One region of the Pseudonocardia petroleophila genome, then DNA from elsewhere that is predicted to be linked to it. Evidence: predicted binding sites of a transcription regulator. Region 1 holds the regulator's gene; the other holds the start of a gene.
The links. Region 1 encodes LexA, which represses DNA repair genes until DNA is damaged. Its sites were predicted from a motif close to CGAACACGTGTTCG; they were not measured.

Region 1 (8,728 bases):
TGGCAGGCCCGACGGACCCCGCTGACGACCTTGTCGCGGCTGAAGGGCTCCGTGACCCCGCTGCGCTTGACGACGGCCAGCACCGCCTCCTCGACGGTGGTGAACCGGCGCCCGCAGGAGGCGCAGGAGCGCCGGCGGCGGGTGGCGACCCCGTCGTCGACCTCGCGGGAATCGATGACCCGGCAGTCGGAGTGACGGCAGAACGGGCAGCGCACGGACAACCCCCTCCGACGAACGGAACCCCATCCCTGGGCTAACGACACCCATGTAACCACAACATGTAGGGGCACTGAAAGCCGGGAGGCCCTATCGGTGGCGCCGCGTCGTCCGAACGGGCACGCGGGCGCGGGCCGGCGGCGGGCCGGGCGCGAAGCGTCAGCCCCCGAGCACGCCCGCCACCTGCACGGGCGATGCCACCACCGGTGTGAGCGAGGTGCTCGTCACCTCCGGCGCGGCGGCGGAGTGCCGGGCCGCGGCGGCCACGTCGGCGAGCAGCCCCAGCAGCACGACGACCGCGGCGGTGAGCAGGGCCGTGCCGATGGCGGCGGCCACCCGGCGGCGGCGCAGCACCCGCGGGGGCAGCACCGGGACCGAGCGCAGCAGGACGCGCCCGCCGCGCTGCCCCCGCTCCCCCGCCCGGTCGCCGTCCGGACGGGGCGGCTGCACCGGCCGCACCGCACGCGGCGGCTGCACGGGCCGCACCGGCCGCGGCCCGGGGGCCCGCCCGCGCCGCGGCAGCACCCGGGCGGGGTGCGCCCGCCCCCGGTCCGGCACCTGCGCCCGGTCCGGCACCTGCGCCCGGTCCGGCACCGTCCGGCGCAGGGCCGTGCCGCCGAACCGCATTCCGTCCTCGATCTGATCGTGCACCGGACTCCACCCTTCGCTCGGACCCGCTGACCGTTCGAACTGCTCGCACCGTTCGAACGGGAACGCATGTTCGAACGATCGTCGAGCGATGTGTACCACCGACCACCGACAGAATCGAGAGAACGGGGCGTGTCGTTCGAACATGTGTTTGGCGAGAACCGGAATCGGGGCTACGGTCGGGCCCACGACACGTGTCCGGTCCGCACGGACCGCACGGCACCGAACGAGCAGTACCGACGAGGAGGCGCGAGCACATGGCACGGGACGAGCCCGGCCCGACGGGTGGCGACGACGAGGGGGTGCGCCCCGGGCCGACCGCCCAGGTGAGCACGTTCCCCGACCCCGCGAGCGCCCCCGTCGGTCTCACTCCCCGGCAGCGCAAGGTGCTGGAGGTCATCCGCGACTGGGTGGAGCGCCACGGCTACCCGCCGAGCGTCCGCGAGATCGGCGACGCCGTCGGGCTCACCTCCACCTCGTCGGTGCACCACCAGCTGCGCACGCTCGAGCGCAAGGGCTACCTGCGGCGCGACCCCAACCGCACCCGCGCGGTCGACGTCCGCCCGCCCGACGAGCAGCCCGACGCGGCGCCGTCGGACTCCGGCGTCGTCGAGCGGCCCACCCCCGCGTTCGTCCCGCTGCTGGGCACGATCGCCGCCGGTGGGCCGATCCTCGCCGAGCAGGCGGTGGAGAGCGTGTTCCCGCTGCCGCGCGAGATCGTCGGCGAGGGCACCCTGTTCCTGCTCAAGGTGCGGGGCGACTCGATGGTCGAGGCGGCCATCACCGACGGCGACTGGGTGGTCGTGCGCCAGCAGCCGGTCGCCGAGAACGGGGAGATCGTCGCGGCGATGATCGACGGCGAGGCCACGGTCAAGACGTTCACCCGGCGCGACGGGCACGTGTGGCTGATGCCGGCCAACGCGGCCTACGACCCGATCCCCGGCGACGACGCCACCGTGCTCGGCCGGGTGGTCACGGTCCTGCGGCGCCTCTGACGGCGTCGCCCGCCGCGGCGGGCACCACGATCACGGGGTAGCGGGCGGTGCGCACGAGCACCCCCGCCACCCCGCCCAGCAGCAGCCGCTGCATGAAGCGGTAGCCGCGCGAGCCCACCACGAGCAGGTCCGTGCGGTCCGGCAGGGCGGCCAGGGTGGCCGCCACCGGGCCGACCACGACGTCGCTGATGGCGTCGACCTCGACCGGCAGCGACGCGATTCCCTTGTGGGCGAGCGCCTGCGCCGCCGGCACGCCGTCGGCGTCCTCGGCGACGGTGACGACCCGCACCGCGGCCCCGGTCCGGCCCGCGAGGTGCACGGCCACCGCCACGGCCCGGTCGGCCTCGGCGCTGCCGTCGTAGGCCACGGTCACCGTGGTCATGGTCCCGGTGCCGAGGTGCCGGTAGCCGCGCGGCGCGATCGCCACCGGGCAGCGCGCCAGCGGCAGGAGCCGCTGCACCGTGCGGCCGGGGGCGAGGCGGCCCAGCAGCCCGTGCCCGGTCGAGCCCACCACGAGGACGGCGGCCCCCACGTCGTCGGCGTGGTCGGCGAGCACGTCGGCCACCGAGCCGGGCGTGAGCGCCACGAACTCCGGCTCGTCGGCGCCCCAGCCGTCGCCGATGAGCTCGCGCGCCCGCGAGAACCGGCCCGCGGCGACGCGGCGCGCCTTCTCCCGCCAGCGCGGGTCGCGCGCGACGACGGCGAGCCCGCGCGCGTCGACGGGGTAGACCGTGGCCACCACGGCGCTCAGCCCGGTGAGCCGGGTCAGCTGCGCACCCAGGACGAGCGCGTCGTGCCCGCCCGGCGTGTCCTCGTAACCGGTGACGATCGGCACCGCGCCTCCTTCGACCGTGATCACCGTAACCGCGCGGGGGGCCGCGCCGGTTACGCCGGGGAAACGTCGCCCGCGATCGCCGAGGACCGGGACGTGCGGCGCGCACGCGGGTACCGGCGTCGCCACCGGCTCAGCGGCGCCGCGCCCGCCAGGACAGCGCCGCGGCGAGCAGCACCAGCAGTCCGACGGTCACCCCGCCGCCGATCAGGGCGGGCAGCCACTCGGGTGCCGGCTCGGCCGCGGGCTGCGCGGGGGTGCCGGCGGGCGGGGTGAACGGCTGCGCGGCCAGCGCGGCGGCCCCGGGCACCGCGCGCAGCTCCCCCGGCACCCCGCCGCGGGTCTCCGAGGCCGACAGCAGCGTGCCGTCGGCCTCGAACGCGACCGCCTCCCCCTGCGGCTCGCCGGCCAGCGGCACGCGGGCCGGCTCGCCCTGCAGGGCCGCCGCGACGTCGCCGTCGACGACGGGGAACAGCCAGGCGTCGGTGTAGGTGCGCAGCGCGACGACCCGCCCGTCGGCCGACATCGCGGCGCCGGTGACGGTGCGCGACCCGACTCCCCCGATCGGCCCGCCCTGCGTGTCGGAGACCGGCAGCGACAGCTGCGCCACCCGCTCCAGCGGGAACGGCCCGCGGCCCTGCGGCGCCTCCGCCGGCCGGTACACCCCGGCGGGCGTCCCGACGTCCTTGGTGATCACGTACGGGATCCCGGCGGCGTCGACGAGCATCGCCTCGGCGTCGTGCGGGCCGTCGGGGTAGGTGAAGCGGTGCAGCCGCGCCTCCCCGCGCACGGGCAGCACGATGGCGGCGACGGTCTCCCGGGAACGGTCGTTGTCGCCGGTGTCGGCCACCCAGAACTCGCCGTCGGGCCCGAGCGCGAGGTCCTCGGCGTCGAACGGGTCGACGTCGGCGGTGCGGGTGTCGGCGATCTCGCAGCTCTCACCCGGTCCCCCGGGGTCGATGCGGTGCACCTGCACGCTGCGGCCGCCGTCGGACACCGCCCACACCCCGCCGTCGGCGACGACCATCCCCGACAGCTCCGCGAGCCGGTCGTCGGTGACCGTGCAGCGGACCTCGGGCGCGGGCGGGGCGGCGACCGCGAGGGCCGCCACCAGGAGCAGCCGGATCAGCTCGAGCCCTCCACCAGCACGTACGGCAGCACGGCGGTGGCGAGCTCGGCGCCGACCCGCGCGTGCATCCGCGTGCCCTCGGGCGTGTGCTCCTCCGCCAGCACCTCGCCCTCGGCGTGCACGCGCGCCACCAGCGACCCCTCGACGTAGGGCATCAGCAGCTCCACGTCGACCTCGGGCCGCGGCAGCAGCTCCGCGATGCGGGCCTGGAGCTTGTCGATGCCGTCGCCGCGCTTCGCGGAGACGAACACCGCGTCGGGCAGCAGGTGGCGCAGCCGGGCGAGCTGCAGGTCGCCCGCCGCGTCGGTCTTGTTGACGACGAGCAGCTCGTGGGGCATCCGCCCCTGCTGCTCCTCCCCGATCTCGACCAGCACCTGGCGGACCGCCTTGATCTGGTCCTCGGGCAGCGCGTCGGAGGCGTCGACGACGTGCACGAGCAGGTCGGCCCCCGCCGTCTCCTCCAGCGTGGACCGGAACGCCTCGACCAGCTGGTGCGGCAGGTGCCGCACGAAGCCGACGGTGTCGGTGAGGGTGTAGGTGCGGCCGTCGCCGGTGGACGTCCGCCGGGTCGTCGGATCGAGGGTGGCGAACAGCGCGTCCTCGACGAGCACGCCCGCGCCGGTGAGCGCGTTGAGCAGGCTCGACTTGCCGGCGTTGGTGTAGCCGACGATCGCGACGCCCGGGATCTCGTTGCGCCGGCGCGACCCGCGCTGGGTCTCGCGGATCTGCTTCATCGCCCCGATCTCGCGGCGCAGCTTGGACATGCGGTCGCGGATGCGCCGGCGGTCGAGCTCGATCTTCGTCTCACCGGGGCCGCGGCCGCCGATGCCGACGCCGCCCGCGGCGCGGCCACCGACCTGCCGCGACAGCGCCTCGCCCCAGCCGCGCAGGCGCGGGAGCAGGTAGGACAGCTGGGCCAGCTCGACCTGCGCCTTGCCGTCCCGGCTGCGGGCGTGCTGGGCGAAGATGTCGAGGATCAGCGCGGTGCGGTCGACCACCTTGACCTTGAGCTTGTCCTCCAGCTGCCGCAGCTGACCGGGCGAGAGCTCGCCGTCGCAGATGACGGTGTCGGCGCCGGTGGACTGCACGACCTGCTGCAGCTCCTCGACCTTGCCGGAGCCGATGTAGGTGGCCGGGTCGGGCTTCGGGCGCCGCTGGATCAGCGCGTCCATCACCTGGGAGCCTGCGGTCTCGGCGAGGCGGGCGAGCTCCTCCATGGAGCCGCGGGCCTGCTCGGAGGTGCCCTCCGTCCACACCCCGACGAGCACCACGCGCTCCAGGCGGAGCTTGCGGTACTCGACCTCGGTGATGTCGGTGAGCTCGGTGGACAACCCGACGACGCGGCGGAGCGAGGAGCGTTCCTCGAGCTCGTAGTCGCCGGTCGTGCCGGGGCGGGACAGGACGGGTTCAGTCATCGTGTGAGTCATGCTCCCACGACAACGCCGGTTCTAGCCGAGGGATTCCCCGTCGAGGTCACCGTGCGCGACCAGCACTGCGGGCCCGTGCAGGACCGTCGTGGAGTCGGTGACGGTGACGCGCAGCCGGCCGCCGGGCGTCGAGACGCCGACGGTGCCGGTGTCGCGCCCGGCGTGGCGCAGCGCGGCCACCACGGCGGCGACCGTTCCGGTGCCGCAGGATCGGGTCTCCCCGACGCCGCGCTCGTGCACCCGCATCGCGACCTCGTCGTCCTCGATCGGCGTCACGAACTCGACGTTCACCCCGTGCGGGAACAGCGACGGGTCGTGGCCGGGCGGGCGGGTGAGGTCGAGCTGGTCGATCGCGACGTCGGTGACGCAGGCCAGGTGCGGGTTGCCGACGTCGACCGCGACGCCCGCGAACGCCACCCCGTCGACGCTCGCGGTGCTGGCCTCCCCGACGGCCGCCCGCCCCATGTCGACCGACACCTCGGCGCCGTCGAGGCGCACGGTGCGGACGCCACCGCGGGTGCCCAGCGCCAGGTCGGCGCCGTCGGCGAGCCAGCCGCGGTGGGCGAGGTAGCGGGCGTAGACGCGGACGCCGTTGCCGCACATCTCGGCCAGGCTGCCGTCGGCGTTGCGGTAGTCCATGAACCACTCGACGCCCGGCTCGGGCGGGGGCCCGTCACCGAGCGCGGCCCAGCGGACGACGCGGAGCACGCCGTCGGCCCCCAGGCCGCGACGCCGGTCGCACAGCGCGGCGACACGGGCGGGTGTCAGGTCGAGGGCACCGTCGGGGTCGGGGAGCACCACGAAGTCGTTCTCGGTGCCGTGACCCTTGCTGAACTGCACGTCACGACGATAGCGCCAGTGCGCGCCCGAGGAGATCGGGTGCGGCGCCGTCGAGCCACCGCACCCGCCGGTCGCGCCGGAACCACGAGCGCTGGCGGCGGACGAACCGGCGCGTCGCGCGGACGGTGTCGGCGGCCGCGGTCGTCATCTCCCCGCCGGCGAGGATCTGCTGGTAGCCCAGCGCGCGCGACGCGGTGAGCCCGTCGCGCAGGCCCTCCAGCGACCGGGTCTCCTCGACGATCCCGGCGGCGAACATGCGGGCGACCCGGCGGGCCACGCGGACGTCGAGCTCGTCGGTGGGGCGGTCGATGCCGAGCAGCACCGCGTCGTAGCGCGGGACGGCGGAGTCGGGCAGCCGCGCCGGGAACGGCTTCCCGGTGAGCGCGACGACCTCCAGCGCCCGCACGATCCGGCGCCCGTTGCCGGGGAGCACGACGTCGGCCGCGGCCGGGTCGACGGCGGCGAGACGGGCGTGCAGGGCGGCCGGGCCGTGCGCGGCCAGCTCGGTCTCCAGCTCCGCGCGCAGGGCGGGGTCGGTGCCGGGGAACTCCAGCTCGTCGACGACCGACTGCACGTAGAGCCCCGACCCGCCCACCAGCACCGGGGTGCGGCCCGCCGCGAGCAGCGCCTCGATCACCGTGCGGGCGTCGCGCTGGTAGGCGGCGACCGACGCGGTCTCGGTGACGTCGAGGACGTCGAGGAGGTGGTGGGGCACGGCCGCGCGCTCGGCGGGGGTCGGCTTCGCGGTGCCGATGTCGAGGCCGCGGTAGAGCGCCATCGCGTCGGCGTTGACGATCTCGCCGCCCAGGTGCTGCGCCAGTGCCAGCCCCAGCGCGGACTTGCCGGTCGCGGTCGGCCCGGCCACGACGATCAGGCGCGGCACCAGACCGCCACGTGGTACCCGACGCCGTACGGGGCGCCGGACCAGAGCAGCTCCCCCGTCCAGCGCTGCCCGGCCGCGGCGGCGGCCAGCACCTGCCACGGGGCGCGCCCGGCCGCCCACAGGTCGTCGCCGAGTGCGGGGTCCAGCGCCGCGAGGGCCGCGGGGTCGGCGTCGCGCAGGGCGGCGGCGACGGCGTCGTCGAAGGGGCCGGAGCGCTCGTCGAGGTGGCCGGGGGCCTTCAGCGTGTGCTTGGCCGAGCCGTCGCCGACGACGAGCAGCCCCACCGGCTCCGTCGCCAGCTCGGCGCCCAGCGCCGCGCACTCCGCGGGCGGGGCGTCGGGGGCGACCAGCTCGCCGCGGACCCGTGCCCCGGTCCCGGCCGCGGCCCAGCCGGCGACCAGCAGCGGGAGCGGGAGGTCGGGGTCGACCGGGGCGGTCGATGCGGGGTCCAGCGCCACCACGACGTCGGCGCCGAACCCGACGAACGAGCCCCGGGTGTCCGGGCCGACGGTGCGCCGCCCGCCCGCGTCGGAGCCGACCGCGACCCACGACGAGGTCGCGGCGCCGAGCCGGGCGGCCGCGGCGCGGCAGGCGGCGCGCAGGTCGGCGGTCTCCGCGGCGGCGCCGCCCGCGAGCTCCGGCACGAGCAGCGGTGGTTGCGGCAGCACGACGACCATGGACGGCACGGGCCGAGCGTAGGCCCGGCTCCTCGTCGACCGGGAACGGCCGCTGGCGGCGCCGCCCGGCCGGGCGGTTCCCGTGCGCCCGCTGAGCTGTTTGAATCGCCGGACGGCCGCCGGTCACACGACCGGTCCCGGCCGCTGTGCACGGCCCCGCCACGGCGGGGCGCCCGCCGCTCGCGGTGGGCCGGACTACAGGAGGACACGGTGTCGGAGCAGCGCACGACGGAGGACCAGACCACCGGGACGACCCCGGTCCGGGAGGGCGCGGCCGATCCGCACGGGGGGTCCCCCGCCGACACCGGGACCGACCCGGCCCCCGTCGTCCCCGGCCCGCCGCCCGCCGCCACCCCGGACGCCGCCCCCCCGGACGCCGCCCCCGCGACCGACGCCGCCCCCGCCGCGGAGGCCGCCGCCCCCGTCGAGGTCGGCTCCGCAGCCGCCGTGCCGAGTCCCCCGGTCGCGCCGGCCCCGTCCGCGCCCGCCCCCCGGCCCGGGCCGCCCCGGCCGGCGCCGCGTCCCGGCCCGCCGCCCGCCGCGGCCCGCCCGGCCGCCCGGCCCGCCGCCGTCGCGGAGCAGGCGGAGCCGGTCGCGGCCGCCGCCCCCGTCGCCCAGCCGTCGCCGGTCACCGCCGCGAGCGCCGACCCGTCCCGCTGGGGCCGCGTCGACGACGAGGGCACCATCTACCTGCGCACCGACGACGGTGAGCGCGTCGTCGGGTCGTGGCAGGCCGGTGCCCCCGCCGAGGGCCTGGCGCACTTCGCCCGCCGCTTCGACGACCTGCTCACCGAGGTCGAGCTGCTCGCCGCCCGTCTGACGGCCGGCGGTGGGGACCCGAAGCAGACCCTCACCGCGGCCCGTGGCCTGCGCGGCGGGCTGGAGGAGGCGTCCGTCGTCGGTGACGTGCCGGGGCTCGCCGCCCGCCTCGACGAGGTGGTGGCGCTGGCCGAGCAGGGCGTCAGCGCGGCCCGCTCCGCCCGCGACGCCCAGCGCGCCGCGTCCGTCGCCCGCAAGGAGGAGCTCGCGGCCGAGGCCGAGGTGCTCGCCGCCGAGGCCACGCAGTGGAAGCAGGCGGGCG
Region 2 (8,728 bases), 1.2 Mb from region 1:
GCGGCGCTGGAGGCGGGGCTGCACCGCCGGGCGCTCGACGCGGGCGTCGCCGTCGTCACGACCTACGGGATGAGCGAGACCGCGGGCGGCTGCGTCTACGACGGGGTGCCGCTCGACGGCGTCACCGTCGACCTGGAACCCGACGGCCGCATCGTGCTCGGCGGGCCGACGCTCGCCCTCGGCTACCTCGGCGGGCCCCCGTTCGGCGGTCGGTTCCGCACCGGAGACCTCGGCCGCTGGACCGGTGGGCGGCTGGAGGTGCTCGGCCGGGCCGACGACGTGATCGTCACGGGCGGGGAGAAGGTCGCACCCGCCGCCGTCGAGCGGGTGCTGGCCGCGCAGCCGGGGATCCGCGCGGTGTGCGTCGTCGGGGTCGCCGACGAGCAGTGGGGACAGGTCGTCGCCGCCGCGGTGGTGGCCGGACCCGCCCGCCCGGACGACGACCGCCTGCGCGACGCGGTGCGCGCGGCACTCGGGCGGGCCGCGGTGCCGCGCCGGATCGTCGACGTGCTGGAGATCCCGATCCGGGGGATCGGGAAGCCCGATCGGGCAGCGGTCGCGCGGCTCGTCACGGTGACGGACGGCCTGGAGCCCCCGAGCGGGTGACCGATAGCGCCATCACATCAGGTCGCTCACTCTGCGTTGATTGACCACTACTCACTCATCCCGTTTGCTGCGCCATCAGAAGCAACACACGCACCAGCAGTCACAGCAACAACACGGGGAGTTCTCACCATGCGGATGAGGTTGCGCACCGCGACCCTGCTGGCCGTCGTCGGCGCACTCGCGCTCGGCACGGCCGGACCGGCCGCCGCCACCGAGACCGGCACGGCGTCGTGGGCTCCCGACCTCGTCGCCGGGGAGAGCGCGGGCGTGACCGTCGACGGCGGGACCGCCCGGCTCGACCACGCGGGCACCCACCTGCTCCCCGACGACGACGGCGCGCCCGTCCCGACCGGCCTGCTCACGCTGCCGACGCACCCGCTCGAGATGCGGACCGACCGCGTCGACGTCGCCGTCGACGGGGACCTCCCCGAGGGCAGCACCGCGGCGGTCGACGTCCGCGGGCGCCGGGCGTCGGGCGGCTGGACGGAGTGGGTGCCCGCCACCTCCGGCACGGCCGCGCTGCCCGAGCCGACCTCGGAGGTGCAGACGCGCCTCGTCCTCACCGGCGACCCGGCCGCCGAGCCGGCCGTCCGGGGCGTCACCGTCACCGCGCACCCGGCCACCGCGCGCACCGAGGCCGTGGTGGAGTCCGCGGCCCTGAACTACCGCGTCTTCGCCACCCGCGAGGGCCTCGCCGGCGGCACCACCGCCAACGGGCACGTCATCGCCGAGCGCGACCACTTCGTCGCCCTGCCCTCCCGCCGCGCCCTCGCGCCGCGCAACACCAGCGACTACTCGGTCAAGGTCTGCGCCCCCAACGGCCGCTGCGCGTTCGCCCCGGTCTGGGACGTGGGCCCGTGGAACACCCGCGACGACTACTGGAACCCCTCCGACCAGCGCCAGGAGTGGAAGGACCTCCCCCAGGGCGTGCCGCAGGCCCAGGCCGCGCACGCCGACGGCTACAACGGCGGGCGCGACCAGTTCGGCCGCACCCCCTCCAACCCGGCCGGCATCGACCTCGGCGACGGCCTGTTCTGGGACGCGCTCGGCCTCACCGACAACGCCTGGGTCACCGTCGACTACCTGTGGACCGGCTCGGTCCGCCTCTCCCTGGTGAGCTCCGACTCCCCGGTCGACGTCCTCGCGGCCCCCGACTCGGGCGCCGAGGTCGTGGGCGTGGCCGCGGAGAGCGCCGCCGTCCCCGTCGAGTGCGCCCTGTCCGCGGCGTCCGGCACCTGGCTGCGGATCGGCACCGACCAGTACATCGAGGCCGACGAGGTGACCGACGCCGAGGGCGTGGCCTCGTGCGACACCGCCCCCGCGACGACCGACGCCCCCGTCGCCGGCGACAGCGCCACCCCCGCCGACGCCACCACCGCCACCTCGTGCGCCGACGCCGGCACCGACGCCACCTCCACCGCCGCCGACGCCGCCTCCGCCGACGCCACCCCGACCGGCACCCCCACCAGCGACACCTCCACCGACGCCACCGCGGCCGCCCCCGCCGACGGCGCCACCGCCGACGCCGCCACCACTACCACCGACACCTCCACCGCCGACGCCACCCCGACCGGCACCCCGTCGGCCGACCCCACCCCGACCGGCACCCCGTCGGCCGACCCCACCTCCGCGACCGGTGCCGCCACGAGCAGCGCCACCCCGGCCGCCACCCCCTGCGACACCACGGGCGCGACCACCACCCCGGAGGTTCCGGCGCCCACCACCACCCCGAGCACGACCCCCGACGCCCCCCTCGGCTGATCGTCACGAGTCGAGCGGCGCGGTCGCCGGACCGACCACCACCCCCGTCCCGGACCGATCACCCGGCCGTCCACCCGCGGTGACCGGTCCGGGGCACCACCCACCCCAGGGGCCGCGGTGACCGGGCCGGATAGCGTTCCCGTGTGGCCACGTTGAACCAGTGGGTGCAGGGCGCCCGCCCGCGCACCCTGCCGACCGCCGTCTCCCCGGTCGTGGTCGGGACCGGCGCCGCGATCGGGGCCGGGACCGTCGCGCCGGGGCGGGCACTGCTGGCGCTGCTCGTGGCCGTCGCGCTGGTCATCGGCGTGAACTACGCCAACGACTACTCCGACGGCATCCGCGGCACCGACGACGACCGGGTCGGGCCGGTGCGCCTGGTCGGGTCGAAGCTGGCGGAGGCCTCCAGCGTGCGCGCGGCGGCGTTCGGCTGCTTCGTGGTGGCGGGGCTGGCCGGCCTGACGCTGGTGTCCCTCGCCCAGCAGTGGTGGCTGATCGCGGTGGGCGCCCTGTGCATCGCCGGCGCCTGGTTCTACACCGGCGGCTCGCGGCCCTACGGCTACGCGGGGCTCGGCGAGGTGGCCGTGTTCGTGTTCTTCGGGCCGGTCGCCGTGCTCGGCACCGTGATCACGCAGAGCGGGCCGCCGAGCCCGCTCGCGGTGATCGGGGCGGTCGGCGTCGGGCTGCTGACGTGCGCGGTGCTCGTGGCCAACAACCTGCGCGACATCCCCACCGACACCGTCTCCGGCAAGCGCACGCTCGCCGTCCTGCTCGGCGACACCGACACCCGGCGCCTCTACGTCGCGCTCGTCGCCGCCCCGTTCCTGCTCTCCGCGCTGGCCGGGCTGCGCAGCTGGCCGATGCTGATCGCACTGGCCGCGCTGCCGCTGGCGTTCCTGCCGGCCCGCCAGGTGCTGCAGGGGGCCGACGGGCGCGCGCTGGTCCGCGTGCTCGGCGCCACCGGGGTGACGCTCCTCGCGTGGTCCGTCCTCACCGGCGTCGGCACGGCGCTCAGCGGCGTGCTCTGACCCGCACGCGCGGGCGGCGCAGCCGCTACTCGGTCTCCCCGCGCAGCCGCGACCGCAGCGCCTCGCGCTCCGCCCCGCGCCGCCGCGACGACTCGGCCAGTGCCGCGTCGAGGCGGGACCGCAGCCCGCGGAACAGCACCATCGACAGCGGCAGCGCCACGATCAGCCCCACCAGCACCGCGACCAGCACCGGGACACCCGCGAGCGCGAGCAGCGCGGCGACGACGGCGACGAGCCCGAGCCGCGCGAGCGCGTAGAGCCCGATGGTGGGCAGCAGGCCCGGGGCGGGTGGTGACGTCATGCCCCGAGCCTACGACCCCGCGGGACGACCCGGACGCTCGTCCGTTTCGTCCTTTAGGCGCCCTTTACCTCCGGACAACCGTTCGAGTACCCGGGGTCCCGAGTGTCACGATGCATCAGGACATTCCACCTGGAGGCGCACCATGGCAGCACCCACGAGCAGCGAGGAAAGACTCCTCACCCCCGGCGAGGTCGCCGGTCTGTTCCGCGTCGACCCCAAGACCGTCACCCGCTGGGCCTCGGCCGGTCGCATCGGCTCGATCCGCACCCCGGGCGGGCACCGCCGCTTCCGCGAGTCCGAGGTCCGCGGCCTGCTCGCCGACCTCACCAGCGAGGCGACGCTACCGCCCGCGCACGGCTGAGCACGCTCCGCCGCATCGCATCCGGCGGCTTCACCCCCGTCACGCCCCACCTCCGCTAATCTCGACGGCGGAGGTGGTGGCCATGTTGTTCTTCATCGCGTTCGTCGGCGCCGCGATCATCGCACTGGTGCTCTGGAAGGCGATGAGCACCGTCGGCGGCGACGAGTCGCCCGCGGGTGAGCGGTCCGGCCCCGGTCCGGCCCGCCCGCGCGTCAGCGGCCCCGACGACGATCCCGACTTCCTGCGCCAGCTCGACGAGCGCGTGAAGCGCCCGGACGACCCGCCGGCCTGAGCGGGGTTCAGCCGCTGCTGTGGGCCGAGGCGAACGCGTCGGCCACGGCGGCGGCCAGCTCCAGGAGCGCGAGGCGCGTCTGGGGCTCCAGCCTGTCCAGATCGACCTCCGCCCCCTCCTGCAGGTGTGCGTCGAAGGGGATCTGCACGACGGCCCGGCAGCGCGCCGCGAAGTGCTCGGCCACCCGGTCCAGGTCCACCCCGCCCGACGAGCGGCTGACGCTGTTGACCACCGCCACCGCGTTGCGCACGAGGTCGCCGTGGCCGTGGGCGTCGAGCCAGTCCATCGTGGCCGACGCGCTGCGCGCCCCGTCGATCGAGCTGGACGACACGATGATCAGCTGGTCGGCCACCCCGAGCACGCCGTACATCGCCGAGTGCATCAGTCCGGTGCCGCAGTCGGTGAGCACGATGTTGTAGAAGTGCTCCAGCAGGTTGACGGTGCGGCGGTAGTCGTCCTCGCTGAACGCCTCCGAGACCGCCGGGTCCTGCTCGCTGGCCAGCACCTCCAGCCGCGACGGCCCCTGCGAGGTGTAGGCCCGCACGTCGGTGTAGCGGCGGACGCGCTGCGCGTCGCGGAGCAGGTTGCGCACGGTCGCGCTGGTCTCCAGCGGGATCTTCTGGCTCAGCGTGCCGCGGTCGGGGTTGGCGTCGACGGCCACGACGCGGTCACCGCGCAGCGACGCGAACGTCGCGCCGAGGGTGGCCGTCATCGTGGTCTTGCCGACGCCGCCCTTCAGGCTCAGCACGCCGATCTTGTAGCAGCCCAGCAGCGGCTGGTTGACGCGCACGGTGAGCTCGCGACGGCGCACGTCCAGGGGGCTCTCCCCCGGGTTGATCAGCCGCCCGGACAGGACGTAGACCAGCCGGCGCCACCCCGACTGCGGGGGCCGCTTGCTGGGGCGCAGCAGCCGGGCCGAGGACAGGTCGGGCTGCTCGGGGTTGCGGGCGTGCTGGGCCTGCTGGGCGGCGACGGCGCCGGGGTCGGTCCAGCGCGGGGCCCCGCGGGGCGGGGTGCGCGGACCGGGGTCGGGCGCGGACCCGTTCCCGGCGGCAGGGGGTCCGGTGACGCCCGAGGGGCCGGGCTGGAACGGGGGGCGCGGCGGACGCGCGGGCGGCGGTACGGCGGCCGCGGGACGGGCCGGCGCGGGGCGGGCGCCGGCTGCACCCTCGCCGGCTGCCCGGTCACGGGCTGCCCGGTCATCGGCTGCACGGTCGTCGGCCGGGCGGTCACCGGCGGGCGTCTCGGCCTGCCGGGCAGCGGCGGGGGGCGCGTCCGGGCGACGGGCGTCGGCGGGCGCGGGACCGGCGGTCCGGGGGTCGGGGACCCGGGCCTCCGGGACGCGTCCGCCCGCCTCGGGCGCCACCGGTGCGGCTCCCGGGCCGTCGGGCTCCGCCGGACGGGTCGCGGCCGCCCGGCCCCGCTCCGCCCAGGCCGCGACGTCGTCGTGCTCGGCCAGCTCGTCGAGCCGGTGGGCCGGGGGGCGCAGGGGCAACGAGGGGTCGCCCGCCGGCGCGTCGGGCTGCTCGCCGTCGGCCGGGGACTCCGACGGCCGGACCGGCGCCACGTACGGGCGGGTCTTGCGAGGTGGGGCCGCGGCGCCCCACTGCTCGCGGACATAGCGACCGACCGAGCCGTCGGCGTAGTCCCCGTCGCTCTCGGACTCACGCTCCGTCATCAACGCTTCCCGTCGAACCCGTCGTACCGACCGCTTGACCCTGCCACGGACGCCGACGGTAGTCGCGTCACCGCCCGCGGTCGAGGCGCGTACGGGTGGCCCTGATCGCGATCAGCCCAGGCCCGCGTAGGAGTGCAGGCCGGCGACCACCATGTTGATGAAGAACAGGTTGAACAGCACGGTGGCGAACCCGGCCACGTTGATCCAGGCGGCCCGGGCCGCCCGCCAGCCCGCGGTGGCGCGGGCGTGCAGGTACGCGGCGTAGATCACCCAGGAGACGAACGCGACGGTCTCCTTGGGGTCCCAGCCCCAGAACCGGCCCCACGCGGCCTCGGCCCAGATGGCCCCGGCGATGACGGCGAAGGTGAACAGCGGGAAGGCGATGATCGTGACGCGGTAGGCGAGCCGGTCGAGGACGTCGGCCGACGGCAGCCGGTCGGACAGCCAGCCGGCGCCCCGCATCAGGAACAGGATGCTCGCGACGCCGGGCACGAGCAGCAGCCCCGACGAGATCGTGATCGTGGTGACGTGGATGACCAGCCAATACGACTGCAGGGCCGGCACGACGGGTGCGGCCTGGGCGTAGAGCACGGTGCCGGCGAGGAACAGCAGCACGACCACCGGCAGCAGGACGAACGGGCCCACGGCCCGCGTGACCGGCGAGCGGCGGAGCATCACCAGCCAGCCGACGACCGCGGCCAGGCAGATCGCCGAGGTGAACTCGTACATGTTGCCCAGCGGCCAGCGCTCCGCGGCCAGCCCGCGCGTGACGATCGAGGCGAACTGCAGCACCGCACCCAGCACCGTCAGCGAGACGGCCATCCGCGCGTAGCGCTCGCTGCGCGCCGGTGGCTCGACGGTGTCCGGTCCGCCTGCCCCGACCAGGACCGGCTTCGCCGACCGGGCGGCCGCGAACTCGGCCGCGTGCAGGACCATCGCCAGCACGTAGACGCCGACGGCGGCCATGAAGAGGAGGTCGCTGTACTGAGCGAGCATCAGGGGTCCTTCACCACGTGGGGTTCCAGCAGGTCCGCCCGGAGGCGGTCGAACTCCTCGCCGTATCCGGCGCGGTCGGTGCGGGCGAGCCCACCGAGCTCCACCACGGTACGTCCGGGCTGGTCGGAGGGGGTGAGGCGGGCCCAGAACCGGCGACGGCGCACGCCCAGCGAGGCCGCCAGCCCGGCGAGCATGGTCACGGCGAACACGAGCACCCAGATCTGGCCGGGATCGTGGCTGATCTGCAGGTTGACCCACTTGCGCACGCCGTCGAACCGGATCTGCGTGCCGTCGTCGAGGGTGAGGCCCTGGCCGGGCACGAGGTTCTCCCGCGCCACCCGCACCAGGGCCCCGGAGTCGACCTGCGCCTGGTCCACCTCGAAGATCGACTGCCCGCGCCCGTCGTCGAGGCCGAGGTCGCCGCGCAGCACGTCGATCGCGACCTCGGGGTCGCGCAGGTCGGGGAACACCGAGGTGACGACGGCGCCGCCGGACGTGGTGGGCGCGAGCAGCCCGGTGATCGCGAGCTGCCCGGTGCGCCGCTGCTCGTCGTCGGTGACGCCGGGCGGCTCGAACTTCGTGGCCCCCTCCGACAGCAGCGTCGCCTGGTCGACGGGACGCCACTGCACGTCGCCGGTGCGCACCTCGCCGCCGGGGAAGGTCACCGTGAAGATCGGCGCGTAGCCGTTGCCGAGCAGGTAGACGCGGGCGCCGTCGGTGCGCAGCGGGTTGTTCACCGACAGCGGGAAGGAGCGCCAGGCGTCGGCGGAGCCTGCGGCGAGGTCCGCACCGGTCTGGTAGCCCAGTGCGGCGTCGTACCGGTCGGGCTGGCCGGTGGGCAGGTAGGTGGCGGTGAAGTCGTCGACGCGGACGCAGAACGGCGCGAGGTCGGTGCCGTCGACGAGCGTGCCCGCGCGGAACGAGTCGTAGCCGAGGATGCCGGTGTTGCAGAACTCGCCGCCGCCCGCGGGCACGATCACCTGGCCCTCGTAGCCGAACAGCTTGCCGGCCGCGAACCCGATCAGCAGCCCGACCAGCGACAGGTGGAAGACCAGGTTGCCGATCTCGCGCGAGTAGCCCTTCTCCGCGGAGAACGTGCGGCGCCCGCCGTCCTCCTCGCGCTCGGCGACCCGCCAGCCGCGCAGCTGCCCGCGCACCCGCTCGGCGGCCCCGTCGAGGTCGGCGTCGAGTGTGCCGCCGCCGTGGTGCGGCAGGCGGGCGAGGTTGCGCGGGGTGGCGACGGGCTTCGCGCGCAGCGCGCGGGCGTCGTCGACGGTGCGGGGCAGGACGCACCCGATCAGCGACACCATCAGCAGCAGGTAGATCGCGGCGAACCACGGGGCAGCGAAGACGTCGAACGCCCCGACGCGGTCGAGCAGCGGCGCGAGGGTCGGGTAGTCGGCGAAGTACTGGTCGACGAGGCGCTGGTTGAGCGAGCGCTGCGGCAGCAGCGCCCCGGGCAGGGCCGCGACGGCGAGCAGGAACAGCAGGATCAGCGCGGTGCGCATCGAGGTGAGTGCGCGCCAGGCGTTGCGCAGCACGGTCCAGCCCGGCGGGCGCGGCTGCTGCGGGGTGGCCCGGACGGGCGCCTCGGTGACCATCTACAGCGCCGGGGTGAAGCCGGCGATCGAGACCTGCAGCTGGGCGAGCAGCCCGCCCCAGATCCCGGTGACGAGGAGCAGGCCGACGCCCACCATCAGCACGCCGC

Region 2: H6H00_RS11385 (BldC family transcriptional regulator) is a predicted target of LexA. The motif match lies at 3,765-3,778, and genes of this name have one in related genera.

What each region holds. Positions count from the first base shown of each region.
Region 1 covers NZ_CP060131.1:3,421,292-3,430,019, reverse strand. Annotated here, with positions in the region: gene nrdR (transcriptional regulator NrdR) at 1-215, opposite strand, end outside; gene H6H00_RS17070 (hypothetical protein) at 376-867, opposite strand; gene lexA (transcriptional repressor LexA) at 1,122-1,859, shown strand; gene H6H00_RS17060 (universal stress protein) at 1,837-2,694, opposite strand; gene H6H00_RS17055 (SdiA-regulated/phytase-like domain-containing protein) at 2,825-3,802, opposite strand; gene hflX (GTPase HflX) at 3,817-5,235, opposite strand; gene dapF (diaminopimelate epimerase) at 5,269-6,087, opposite strand; gene miaA (tRNA (adenosine(37)-N6)-dimethylallyltransferase MiaA) at 6,089-6,970, opposite strand; gene H6H00_RS17035 (class III extradiol ring-cleavage dioxygenase family protein) at 6,958-7,647, opposite strand; gene H6H00_RS17030 (DUF349 domain-containing protein) at 7,858-8,728, shown strand, end outside.
Region 2 covers NZ_CP060131.1:2,250,159-2,258,886, reverse strand. Annotated here, with positions in the region: gene menE (o-succinylbenzoate--CoA ligase) at 1-606, shown strand, start outside; gene H6H00_RS11400 (DUF8814 domain-containing protein) at 742-2,367, shown strand; gene H6H00_RS11395 (1,4-dihydroxy-2-naphthoate polyprenyltransferase) at 2,511-3,392, shown strand; gene H6H00_RS11390 (DUF4229 domain-containing protein) at 3,418-3,693, opposite strand; gene H6H00_RS11385 (BldC family transcriptional regulator) at 3,836-4,054, shown strand; gene H6H00_RS11380 (hypothetical protein) at 4,137-4,346, shown strand; gene H6H00_RS11375 (MinD/ParA family ATP-binding protein) at 4,354-5,712, opposite strand; gene ccsB (c-type cytochrome biogenesis protein CcsB) at 6,136-7,020, opposite strand; gene resB (cytochrome c biogenesis protein ResB) at 7,020-8,621, opposite strand; gene H6H00_RS11360 (cytochrome c biogenesis CcdA family protein) at 8,622-8,728, opposite strand, start outside.